Regions from separate parts of the Candidatus Nitrospira salsa genome, predicted to be linked through region 2. Evidence: riboswitches for the same ligand, from Rfam matches in the RefSeq annotation. Region 2 holds a riboswitch; each other region holds the start of a gene.

Region 1 (4,370 bases), 110 kb from region 2:
TGAGCCTTTTTCCGCTCTCTGGCATGACGGATCACTCGTTCGAGTAGGGGGGCGTCAATTTGCCCTTTTATGAGATAGTCTGCGGCTCCCAGTTGTATGGCTTGGAAGTCAATGTGTCGATCAGTGGTTCCGGTCATCATGATAATAGGTGTTTTACAGCCATACTGAAGTGCGTTATGTAACAACTCAAGTCCGGTACGAGCGCCAAGACAGTAGTCGAGTAGACAGACATGATGATGGCTTTGCACAATTGAAGCGTGCGCCTCTTCATAGGAAGAAACCCAATCAATCTTAAAGTCGACACCTCGGATATTCGAGAGGAGCGAATGCGCGATGATGGCATCATCTTCTTCGTCTTCGATGAGTAGGAGGTGAATGGTCTCAGTTGCAAATTTTTGATCAATGGTTGTGGTCATGTTGCGATCGTCTTTTTCGAAAATATCACGTGCGTCGTTGTTCACCCGGTGACGGACAAATTTACGTTCGGGTGTTCCAAGGCGGCTCGGACTGTGGCGAGGAGTTCTTCGAAATCGAATGGTTTTTCGAAAAATGCTACGGCACCGAGGTCGAGTGCTTGTTTATGTAAATGTGGCTCTTTGCTGGCAGTCAGAAAAATAATGGGAATGTGAGCGGTCTTTGTTGAGGATTTGATGCGCTCAGCGATAGTCAATCCATTCCCTCCGGGCATGGTAATATCAAGAAGCATGAGGTCTGGAGGTTGTTCCATGGCTTTTTGAATGGCCATGATCGCATCATAGGCGGCAAGGACATGATAGCCTTTGGCATTCAATCGAACGCTCAAGGCTTTCACGATACGTTCATCGTCTTCGACAACCAAAATATTTTTTTGCATAATGGTCTCTCTTTCTCGCTTCTTCTACGATTCGGGTTGAGGGGATTTACGAAGAGTAAAGAAAAATGTACTTCCCGTATCAGGGGAACTTTGCACTGACAGCGTTCCGCCATGAAGCTTCACCAATTCTTGAGAAATATAGAGCCCAAGTCCCAAGCCGGCGACGGATGGTGAGTCATCATTTCGAATTTGATAAAGACGATCAAAAATATGCTCAAGCTGGTCGTTGGCAATACCAGACCCTGTATCAGAAACGGCAATTCTCACCCGTTCCTCATCCACGACATCATGGGTGACCTCAACTTTTACCTTTCCGCCTTTGGGCGTGTATTTCAAGGCATTCCCTAGAAGATTATTCAAGATTTGACGAATGCGGTGTTGATCCATGGCGACCGTCGGTAGATCAGGCGCAAGCGAGTATTCAAGGTGAATCTCTTTATGCTGTGCCATGGGAACGAGAGACGTCGCAACCTGATGAATCAAATTGTCCAGTAAGTCTGGTTGAGGATTGACACTGAGTTTCCCGGTTTCTAGTCGCGTAATGTCAAACAGATCATTAATATTTTGTCGTAACGAATCACAACAGCCGTCAACAATTTCTAAATATTCTTGTTGGGTTGGAGTCAGCGGTCCCGCGAGGCCTTCGAGCATGATTTCAACAAATTCACTGGCCGCGGTGAGGGGCGTTTTGAGCTCATGAGCGAGCACATGATAAAACCGTTGAATTTCTTCGTTTTTTCTTAATAAGTTGGCATTGGCCTGTTGAAGTTGGTGATGATGATCGTCAAGATTTTTTTGAAGCTTGCTCTTTTCGACGGCATGGCGAATAGCTCGTTCGATATTCTCGGAGGACATAGACCCTTTAGGAATATAGTCTGATGCTCCTGACCGCATAGCTTCCAATACAATCGATTCACTTCCCTGTCCCGTGAGTAAAATGACGGGTGCCTGAAGTCCTCGACCATGAATTTCATGTAAGATTTCAATGCCTGTGTGGGGGCCGAGCTGATAGTCGACAAGATTAATATCATGGGTATCTTCTTTGATCATCGCCAATCCACGTTCATAGGATTGCTCCCAGTCCATCTCGAAGGGTGAACCAGGAACATCGGCAAGTAATGTTTGCGTGATGAGGGCATCATCTTCATCATCGTCAATAAGTAATACTTTCAATACGTCTGTTCCAGGATTTTGGGACGACCTCATCGATTTATCCTCATCCATCTGCTCATCTGTTGGTTCACGTTTGCATTACATTCATGCCTGTTCATGGCTATTGACACTATGAGCCGACAACAAAAGAAAGGGGTATACAGGATACGTTTATTCCGATGGAGGAGACGCAAGCGTGGAGGGGAGGTTGTGGTAAGCGGCAACCGGGCGTACCTCTGAGTGAACGATGTTTCACTGGGTCCCTTGGCTTTGCGTCCCATCCTCACGGATGGTTTGCTTTTTTCACTATATCTTCTGTTATCGGTTTGCCTGAGCGAAGCTTTAGGCGAAGAATGTCAGAGGCAAGAATGGCGAGAGACGTCATGGAGTTTTGGAACAATAAGTGTGTCAGTGCTCATGTCGAGGTGTTGAGTCAGTTCATTAAAGACAGGTCGGGCTCAAATGTGTCTCATCACTATATGGGGCACATTCTTAAGCCGAGGTAACGATAGGCCGAACAATATAATATGAGGGACTACACGTGATCCCAGCTCAATTGCCTTCAAATGAAAATCAGCGTCTGGCTGCGCTTGCTCGATATCAGGTTCTTGATACGATGCCAGAACCATCGTTCGATGACTTGACGAAGCTCGCTGCGTATATTTGTCAGACACCTATCGCCCTGATCAGTCTGATTGATGAACACCGCCAATGGTTTAAATCGAAAGTAGGCATAACAGCAATTGAGACCCCTCGAGACATGGCCTTTTGTGCTCATGCCATTCTTGAAGCAGGAGTGTTTGAAGTATCTGATGCGTTAACCGATGTGCGCTTTATGGACAATCCTCTTGTCACCGAGGATCCAAACGTACGGTTTTATGCGGGCTCGCCTTTACAGACTCTCGATGGGATGCCGATCGGTACGCTCTGTGTGATTGACCAAGTCCCTCGCTCATTGTCACAGGAACAACGAGTGGCCTTGTCTGCCGTCTCGAGGCAAGTCATGACTCAACTCGAATTACGAATGCGCCTTGAACAGGAACACCAGTATAAAGACTATTTTGAATACCTTTTGGAAATTGCCTCGAACGGGATGGTCGTGATTGACCCGGATGGGACGATCGTTCAGGCGAACACGCACATCTTCCAGCAATTTGGTTATAGACGTGAAGAACTGCTTGGTCAAACGATTGAAGTCCTTATTCCCGAGCGCTTTCGTCACCACCATCCTCACTATCGAATGGCGTATTTCGACTCACCTTCTATGCGTACTATGGGGAGCGGCCGTGACCTCTATGGCCTTCGAAAAGATGGCTCAGAGTTTCCTCTCGACATTGGATTGGCCCCTCTCGTGACGTCCAAGGGTTCTCGTGTGTTGGCTTCCGTCATCGATACGACTGTACAAAAACAGACCATGGAAGCCTTATTACAAAGTGAGTCCCTCAACGCACTCATCTTACAGTCCGCGGGAGACGGCATTTTCGGGCTTGACACTCATGGGAATACGACTTTTGTGAATCCGGCTGGAGCGGCTATGTTGGGATACACGTCAGAGGAATTACTTGGAGTCCCCATGCATGTCACGATGCACCATACCAAGCCGGATGGATCTCCGTATCCTCGTGAATCATGTCCGATGTATGCGGCGTTCAAGGATGGGATTGTTCATCAGGTGGATGACGAGGTTCTCTGGCGCAAGGATGGAAGCAGTTTTCCCGTCGAATACACCAGTACTCCGATTCGTGACCAAATGGGTACGTTGCAAGGTGCCGTTGTCACATTTAAAGACATTACCGATCGGCAACAGGCGGAATTCACCTTGCGTGAGCGAAACAAAATGGTGGCGCTGGATGCGGAGGTCGGACGTGTGATCCAGCAGAGTCACGATATTGAGGGAATGCTCCAGGGGTGCGCTGAAGCCTTGGTACAGAACCTTGATGCGGCCTTAGCCCGTATCTGGATTCTCAATACTTCCGAGCAAATACTGGAACTACGGGCGAGTGCAGGGCTCTACACACACCAAGACGGAGCTCATGGGCGAATTCCTGTCGGTCAATTTAAAATCGGGAAAATCGCCTCTGAGAAGCGGCCCCATCTGACAAACGACGTGATCGGAGATCCGCGAGTACCAGATCAAGAGTGGGTGAAGCAGGAAAGCCTGGTGGCGTTCGCTGGATATCCATTGATGAGCGGTCAGAATGTCCTGGGTGTCATGGGGATGTTTTCCCGGCGTCCATTAACGGAGTATGCCTTACGCAGTCTCCAGACTGTGTCAGATCGCATAACCACCGCCATTGAACGTCATGCGGCGGAACAAGCACACCTCAAACTTTCCGAATTGAATAAACAGATCTTGAATTCTTCT
Region 2 (4,370 bases):
ATACACGCTTCCCCTGATCGATAATCTCCGATAATGAGGCCGATTGACTTTCAATTTGAGTATGGGTAATTGGCGCATCTAATTTTTTCATTTCGCCATTGGGAACAGGCCCTGCCGCACAGGAGACTAACGGTACACCTGCTATCAAGGTGGCAAAACACCAACCTGTGAGTAGCGTTTTATTCATGGCAAACCCTCCCTGTTAGAAAAATATGATAAATCTAATCTTTATATATTTGACTCCGATCATGAATGTCGCAAAACTTATACCGCTTAACCATAACGATGTGCGTTGCGAGATATTGAGATCTAAGTCTTTGGTATAGCTTAAGAAGTTACAATGAGCGGGGATATGAATCCCGAGAGACGCAAAGCCGAGAACCGTATCCGATCAGATACAGACTGTATCGACCTGCGAAAAAGCAGAATCCGTAACGCGATGTTCCCTAATTAACTGCTAGAGGATGAAGGGATCATATAGGATTTATCGTTCGAGAACGATGAAGCACCATGGCGAGGGGTATCACAATTGTTGATCTCACCCAGAGTAATTGGAAAAACAGCAGACAGAGCAAGCAGCTATCCGCTTTCGACACTAGCCACAACTTTAGGGGTAACTGATTATCAAAGCGATAACTGCGACAGCTGGGGCTTTAGCACTCATCTTGTCAATTAGCCAACCCCCTACCCCTAATAATGCCCAAGGGAGCAGACGGGATTATGAAGGGAGGGCGGAACCTGCTTGAGCGGTATAGGTGGTATCGATAAATTTCCAACTCCCGCCTTCCTTGTACCAGAGCCGCACATACAGCGTGGAGCCGTCCGTGGGTAACTCCTTGACGGTGCTGCTACTCGTCATTCCTAAATACCCACTATCATAGATATCCAGCGCTCCCTTACTCGTCCCAACATATAACCACCACTCGGTGACGCTGACAGTATTCGCCGTCCAGGAAAAGGTCTCTCTCGCACTCCTTAACGTCGCACCGGGAGCGGGACTCGTGAGCTCTGGGAGGATAGTGCCCGTGTGAGCGGTGTAGGTGGTATCGATAAATTTCCAACGACCGCCCTCCTTGTACCAGAGCCGCACATACAGCGTGGAGCCGTCCGTGGGTAACTCCTTGACGGTGCTGCTACTCGTCATTCCTAAATACCCACTATCATAGATATCCAGCGCTCCCTTACTCGTCCCAACATATAACCACCACTCGGTGACGCTGACAGTATTCGCCGTCCAGGAAAAGGTCTCTCTCGCACTCCTTAACGTCGCACCGGGAGCGGGACTCGTGAGCTCTGGGAGGATAGTGCCCGTGTGAGCGGTGTAGGTGGTATCGATAAATTTCCAACGACCGCCCTCCTTGTACCAGAGCCGCACATACAGCGTGGAGCCGTCCGTGGGTAACTCCTTGACGGTGCTGCTACTCGTCATTCCTAAATACCCACTATCATAGATATCCAGCGCTCCCTTACTCGTCCCAACATATAACCACCACTCGGTGACGCTGACAGTATTCGCCGTCCAGGAAAAGGTCTCTCTCGCACTCCTTAACGTCGCACCGGGAGCGGGACTCGTGAGCTCTGGGAAGGAAAGGGTAGGAATTGTTGGCGCTAGAACTTGCACACTTACTTCAGTGGAGGGGGAGCTTTCATTGCCATCAGCATCATAGGCGGTTACTGCAAAATAATACGTGAGACCAGCCTCAAGACTTTGTGGTTCATAAACCGTAGTATTCCCAACGTCAAAGTAAATGCTATACGAACCGGACGTGGTCCCCTGATAAACTATGTATCCAGCTAAATCAGATTCGGAATTAGCGGTCCATTGGACCTTTACAGAATCTGTGGCGGTAGACTGAATGATGTTGGCAGATTGAACAGCTGTTGGGTTAAGAAAGAGACAGCACGCCAGACCGAGTACGACCAGAGTCTTGTGAATAAAAGGACTTGAATAAACGTTTGGCATGGGCCTCCTCCTGTCGCGAAAATGGCCCCATTCCTCCCGCTTTTCCCTTCCTTAGGTAACCCAGCCATCAAGAGTTTCTCTTGATCCGTGGTTTTGCGTCCCCACCTCACGATGGGTTTGCCTTTATCAAGAAGGGGCCTTATTACAGAATAAAAGAGCTTATTTGAGTTCTTTCCTCATAGATAGATATAGTTAAAACAATCCTACAGATCTTTTCGGCAGAAAGCCCAAATACTGGACAAGGAAAAGAAAAGGGGTTCTAAAACAAAAATATATAATGATGGTAATGCGATAAAATCATTCCAGACGACGAGCAACATCGCAAAATTCACTCTATATCGAAAAAGAAATTTTCGTTAATGCCCTTGAGCAATATAATGTCCACACGATTGGGAAGAAAGAATTGTTCGAAATGATTTTCCCCCTAAGGCCTGCTTGACTGGGTTGCGTACACGAACTGCAGAAGCGACGCCATGAGAAGCTGGAAGAACAGACTGAATCATTATAAATGCCACAAAACAGCTGATGAGCCCAGCACCAGCCCTCCTAAAACCGGAGAGAAACTTCGAGCGTGGGACCACAAGGACGAGAAAACGACGATGGGCACCTTCCTACCGGCGACCGTGTCCATCCGAAGACATGACCCGACGATCTAGAATTACTTCCTCACGCGTCGTACCAACTCATCAACCGAGTCGTTTGACGCCAAGCTCAAAAATTTCCGCACGGTCATGCAAAGGTTCAGACACAAGAAAGTTCATGTATTCAGAATGGTAAAGCTGTCTGGCTAGAACCATATATTCCGTATGATCCGGATGAAGGAGGTTCGTTGAGAAGATATTAGGCCAAGGCCACGACTAATGAAGGTTCAGAAACAGGTACACCCTGACGGAAAAGAATGATCTTTGAGGAATTGGCGGCGACACGCTCTCCTGGCAGAATGATACCCACAAGATTCAGCGGATCGGCAGCGGAGATTCGCATGTCTTGCGTATCCGATTGAGTGTCGCGTCGAACAGCACGAAGTGATTCAACCGCTTCCGGCAAGGCATACTGCTCTCCGGTAAAACCATTCACGAAGCGTCCTCCGCGAATCTCTCCGCGCCACTCCATTCGACGGTACTGCGTCAACAGCTCACGCCACGTCACCGAAAGCAACTCGCGCTTCAAGAGATCACGAAACACAATTCCATATCGAGCCAGTAACTGCCTGGCCCATTTCTCATGAAGCTGTGAGGTCGTGAATGGCTCGTCACTGTCTCCATGGTAGGGCTTTTGCAATAAATCCCATCGGCCGGCACTATGACGAGGACGACGCGCACGTTCCCTGCCCGCTGCATTCCGACGCTTGGGGTTGATCAAAGCACGGAGATTATCAAACCCATCAGCAGTAACAAGTCCCGCCGCAACTAATTCCCAGAGCGCCTGCTCTACCTCAGAAGCAAGATGCCCCGTGCTCCCCGTCAAGTCAGCGAAAAAGCTCGCACCTCTGCCTTCGAGAGATTGAAGGACATCCTGTGCAACGCCACTCAATACCTGGCGAATCCCCATCGTCATATCCTTTTCTTTTTGTCGGCTCAGCATCATATGCCACGGGGAATTTTCCCGCAAAAAGAAACTGATCGGAGCCAGGCTCGTCGGATTAATCCGACGACGGGAGGATGGCGGTAACTCTTCAATCTGAAAAAACGCTTCTTTGCATTTCTCCACCTTTCCCGAGGAAACGCGTGGTTCCTTATACGGAGGAGTGAGCCTTCCCCAAGCGACCGTCCCTCGCAGACAGAGCATATCCAAGAGTTCGGGCCTATAATTAGAGACACGTTCTTTCAGGAGTGAAGATTCCCACGCCGATGCGGCGGTCTCAAAACCGGCTAATTGCGTGATGACCTCCCGCAACCCGGCCTCACCATGTAATTGCGAACCCGGCGCACGATGTTGCCAACGAAAAAGAAAACGCATGAAGTCTGCTGCGGCAACAGGTTCGGTCTCCCGACGTAATGAACTGACTGTTCGTCGATGAATTCTGGCAAGTAATCGTCGATCACACCATTCTTCAAGTTTTACTTTAACTTCAGATTTCCCCCATTTGTCCAGTGGGCTTTCTTCAAAATTGCTTCCGCCATTCTCACCCCAGCCATCTTCCTTATAGGGAGAGGGTGCATGAAAAAATGGAGAGGGAGTTGAAGCGGGACGGTATTGCCCGCGCAAGACTTGCCCCTGCCCTTCTAAATGCAGTAAAGCCTGGCTTATCGCTTGCCCTGGTAAATACAAGGCACTCGAAAGTTCATCAACAGTGACAGGACCACAACTTTCCATCCAACCCTGCACGACAAGTGGCAAGACAGTTTCCGCTTCTATTGCCGGGGCCTCAACAACAGGGAGGAATTCCAATTGCTCCGGAGCCACA
Region 3 (4,370 bases), on a different contig from region 2:
CGCTCGCCGTGCTTGGTTCTGAGGCAAAGCAAATCAATGTTGTCAGCAGAAGCGCAATTGTTTGTCGTTTTACTTTTATCGTTTTCATAGTCTTCCTTTAAAGCCGAGTTCAAATAAAGCCTAATGCTACAAAAAGTAAACGATGTCTGGTCCAGCGTTCCCTAGGCTAGGCCTAGGGGGCAGGAGTGATCGTGATATAGTTTAAGATGACATGTTGTCCTTGTCGTTGCAAGTTGACGGTCAATTTTCCATCGCTGACGGTTACAGGGAAATCGGTAATGGTGAGAAATTCATTGACTCGTGTTCGTACATTTTGGATGACTGGCTTCCCCTCTACCGTAATGTGATGTGGCCCCTGAGCATAACTCGGATCACCACTGGCGAGAGAGACGAGATAGTTGCCATTGGCAAGGTTATATTGCCAGGTGGCGGTACTGCCTTTGTCGAAGTGAATAAGGGTATCTCGAGACTGATTGCGATGGAAGTTTCGTTCGCGGGTATTGACGCGAGTGGACCAGCCGTAGCCGCGGCTGCTGGAATACTGCGACCCATCATCCTTGATGAATCCTTTAGGAGTTGAGGCCGATGATGGTTGGAAGTTGATGGAGACGGCTTCGCCTCCCGAAGGCGTTCCGCCTGTAGGGGGCACTCCAGGGTTCGAATCTTCTGGGGCAATACGGACATAATTCAGAATGGTCTTTTGACTGCCTCCACTGCGAGTAAGCCGAATGTTCAATTGACCATCGGAAATGGTTACTGGGAAATTGGTGACCGTTTTAAACTGATTGACTTGTGTCGTGACATTATTGATAGCGGTTTGTCCTTCAACCACGACATGGTGTGGACCTTGTGCATAGCTGGGATCACCACTGGCGAGAGAGATAACGTACTTCCCGTTCGGTAGGTTGTAGGACCATGTCGCCGAAGTGCCTTTGTCAAAGTGGATAAAGGTATCTCGTGATTGATCTTTGTGGGCCTTGCGGTCACGGGTATTGACGCGAGTCGACCAGCCATACCCACGGCTGCTGGAGTATTGCGACCCATCATCCTTGATGAATCCAGACGGAGTAGAAGACGATGACGGTTGGAAGTTGATGGAGACGACTGAGCCCCCAATAGGTGGTACGCTCGGTGGAGGTACCGGTACAGTATTCGGATCTGCCGGGGCAATACGGACATAATTCAGAATGGTTTTTTGACTGCCTCCACTGCGAGTAAGCCGAATGTTCAATTGACCATCGGAAACGGTCACTGGGGAATTGGTGACCGTTTTGAACTGATTGACTTGTGTCGAGACATTATTGATAACGGTTTGTCCTTCAACCACGACATGGTGCGGACCTTGTGCATAGCTGGGGTCACCACTGGCGAGAGAGATAAAGTACTTCCCGTTCGGTAGATCGTAGGACCATGTGGCCGAAGTGCCTTTGTCAAAGTGGATAAACGTATCCCGCGACTGATCTTTGTGGGCCTTGCGGTCACGGGTATTGACGCGAGTTGACCAGCCATACCCACGGCTGCTCGAGTATTGCGACCCATCATCCTTGATGAATCCAGACGGAGTAGAAGACGATGACGGTTGAAAGTTGATGGAGACGACTGTGCCACCAGTTGGTGGGTTAGTAGGAGGGTTTGACGTAGCTACGAATGTGGCGGTTACGGATTTCGCGGTACTCATGGTGACGACACATGAACCAGATCCTGTGCAGGCTCCATTCCATTTAGAAAATGTTGACCCGGATTTTGGTGTGGCTGCGAGAGTAACGGATTGTCCTTCAGTGAAAGATGAATTGCAAGAACTTGTGCAGCCAATACCGGCGGGAGCACTTGAAACGGTTCCATTCCCTGTGATTGAAACGGAGAGGTTGTGTTGGGGTTTTGTCGATTCTACAAATTTTATTGTTACAGACTTCGCGGCGTTCATGGTGACGACACAGGAACCTGATCCGGAGCATGCTCCTCCCCAACTGGAAAACTTCCAATTTGACTTTGGCGTGGCAGAGAGGGTAACGGACTGTCCTTCAGTGAATGATGAATTGCAGGAGCTTGTGCAGCCAATACCGGCGGGAGCACTTGAAACAGTCCCATTACCTGAGATCGAGACAGAGAGATTGTGTAATACGTTTTCCGCCTGTGTACTCACTTCCGCAGAAGGAGAACTTTCATTTCCCGCTTCATCATATGCGGTGACGGCAAAGTAATGTTTTTTTGTCGAGTCAAGGTCTTCCTTACGGTGAGACGTTTTATTGTCTACATTGTCCGGAAACCCATACACGCCAGATGCTGTGCCGTGATACACATTATAGCCGGCGAGATCCTCTTCCTGGTTTGGGGCCCACTCTAAATCAACATCTTTTTCAGCGGCAGAAACAGTTGGGGAAATTGACAGTAGTAACCCAAAGGCAAGAACGATAGCTGGTATATTTCGGCTCCAAGTGAACATATGAGGCCCCTCCTTAAGTAGAAAAATCGAAGAAGGCCCCATTTCCGCGGGGTGCTGACTGAAAATCTGCCCTTCCTTCGGTGTCCCGGCTATCAGATGCGAGTTCATCTGACCCGTGGTTTTGCGTCCCTACCTCGCGGTAGGTTTGCCCTTATCGGGAAGGAGCCTTCATAGTTATGACGGTAGACGTTGTGAAGTTTAGATTATCATGTGTATTCCTGTCCTTATTTTTTCGTGTTCACAACTAGATGAACATTGTGTTCCATATGAATAAATATATCGGCCATCTTACAGAACACTTTAGTTGCTCCATTGCTTCATCTTCTCAGGACTTCTCATCGACTCTTCAGTCTTGCTAAGAGTTAGTGTTCAGTCTCTCTGGAAGGTGTGTGGTCAATCGGGGCTATTCAATTGTTATTGAGGTGCAATACGGACAAAATTGAGGAGTGTTTTGCTACTGCCGCCTGAGCGGGTGAGGCGAATCGTCAGTTGGCCGTCAGAGACGGTGACGAGACGATTGGTGACGGTGGCAAATTTATTAGCTTGCGTGGAGACATTATTAATGACGGTGATGCCTTCGACTTGAACATGATGTGGCCCCTGATGATAGGTTGGATCACCGCTGGCAAGTGAGATGTGGTACTGGCCATTGGGCAGCGTATATTGCCAGGTCACGTTGGTGCCTTGGTCAAAGTGAATGAGTGTATCCAGTGACTGATTGCTCGATCGATTCCGTTCACGGGTGTTGACGCGGGTCGACCAGCCATAGCCGCGGGAGGCGTTGAAGGGGGCCCCGTCATCTTTAAGGAAGCCCGCCGGTGTGCTGGCAGAAGCCGGTTGAAAGTTAATGGAAACGACTGAGCCGCCTGACGGTGGGGGAGGCGGGGGAGGTCCTGGGGCTGGCGGTGGCGGATTCGACCCCGTCGACGCAATACGGACAAAATTGAGGAGTGTTTTGCTACTGCCGCCTGAGCGGGTGAGGCGAATCGTCAGTTGGCCGTCAGAGACGGTGACGAGCCGGTTGGTGACGGTGACAAATTTATTGGCCTGCGTGGAAACATTGTTAATGACGGTGATGCCTTCGACTTGAACATGATGTGGGCCCTGATGATAGGTGGGATCGCCGCTGGCAAGTGAGATGTGGTACTGGCCATTGGGCAGCGTATATTGCCAGGTCACGTTGGTACCTTGGTCAAAGTGAATGAGTGTATCCAGTGACTGATTACTCGATTGATTACGTTCACGGGTGTTGACGCGGGTCGACCAGCCATAGCCACGGGACGCGTTGAAGGGCGCACCATCATCTTTGAGAAAGCCCGTCGGTGTGCTGGCAGAAGCTGGTTGAAAGTTAATGGAGACGACAGAGCCGCCTGGTGGTGGGGGAGGCGGGGGAGGTCCTGGGGCTGGCGGTGGAGGCGGTGGTGGTGTGGTTGAGCCAGTCGTGGTTCCTGAAACTTCGTTCGAAGGCGCACTTTCGTTTCCTGCGACGTCGATAGCTGTGGCAATGAATGAATAACGTGTTTCGTCTGTTAGTCCTCCTATTGTTTGAGAAGGGGCAACAGGGTTCGATGGAAAACCAGAAAATGCTGGGGCTCCATAATTGGTCGAGGGCGGTATTCGTTTGTAAATTCTATATCCTGCAAGATCATTTTCGTTATTAGGTTCCCACGTTAGTGTGAGGGAGGCTGCTTGACCATGAAGAGGAAGGGAAGAAAGTACAGCAACCAAAAACAATGTAAAGACTGTGAGGAAATTGGTTTTACACACTGAGGCAGTATGACTTGTCATAGTTCTCCGTGACTGATTCCAATTAAGATGTTTTGTGAAAATCAAAACTGAGAATAAAAAATTAGAAGTTAATGTTGATGCTCAATTCATACGATGGCATGCACCGTATGAGATAATTCCACGACCCTTGTGGCGGGTA

Evidence for each region. Region 2 has a riboswitch for cyclic di-GMP ahead of ACWQXP_RS07735 (fibronectin type III domain-containing protein). Riboswitches for the same ligand answer to the same signal wherever they lie in the genome.
Region 1: it holds a riboswitch for cyclic di-GMP, as region 2 does, so the genes downstream of both, ACWQXP_RS08160 (ATP-binding protein) here and ACWQXP_RS07735 (fibronectin type III domain-containing protein) in region 2, are expected to answer to the same signal.
Region 3: it holds a riboswitch for cyclic di-GMP, as region 2 does, so the genes downstream of both, ACWQXP_RS22210 (InlB B-repeat-containing protein) here and ACWQXP_RS07735 (fibronectin type III domain-containing protein) in region 2, are expected to answer to the same signal.

What each region holds. Positions count from the first base shown of each region.
Region 1 covers NZ_CBCUCO010000002.1:1,379,129-1,383,498, reverse strand. Annotated here, with positions in the region: gene ACWQXP_RS08170 (ATP-binding protein) at 1-416, opposite strand, end outside; gene ACWQXP_RS08165 (response regulator transcription factor) at 458-853, opposite strand; gene ACWQXP_RS08160 (ATP-binding protein) at 878-2,059, opposite strand; cyclic di-GMP riboswitch class I at 2,222-2,314, opposite strand; gene ACWQXP_RS08155 (PAS domain S-box protein) at 2,547-4,370, shown strand, end outside.
Region 2 covers NZ_CBCUCO010000002.1:1,270,738-1,275,107, forward strand. Annotated here, with positions in the region: gene ACWQXP_RS07730 (di-heme oxidoredictase family protein) at 1-187, opposite strand, end outside; gene ACWQXP_RS07735 (fibronectin type III domain-containing protein) at 719-1,963, opposite strand; cyclic di-GMP riboswitch class I at 2,015-2,095, opposite strand; gene ACWQXP_RS07740 (hypothetical protein) at 2,437-2,619, shown strand; gene ACWQXP_RS07745 (DEAD/DEAH box helicase) at 2,804-4,370, opposite strand, start outside.
Region 3 covers NZ_CBCUCO010000005.1:363,439-367,808, reverse strand. Annotated here, with positions in the region: gene ACWQXP_RS22220 (hypothetical protein) at 1-88, opposite strand, end outside; gene ACWQXP_RS22215 (hypothetical protein) at 173-1,678, opposite strand; partial or broken gene ACWQXP_RS22210 (InlB B-repeat-containing protein) at 1,700-2,443, opposite strand; cyclic di-GMP riboswitch class I at 2,520-2,603, opposite strand; gene ACWQXP_RS22205 (hypothetical protein) at 2,858-4,231, opposite strand.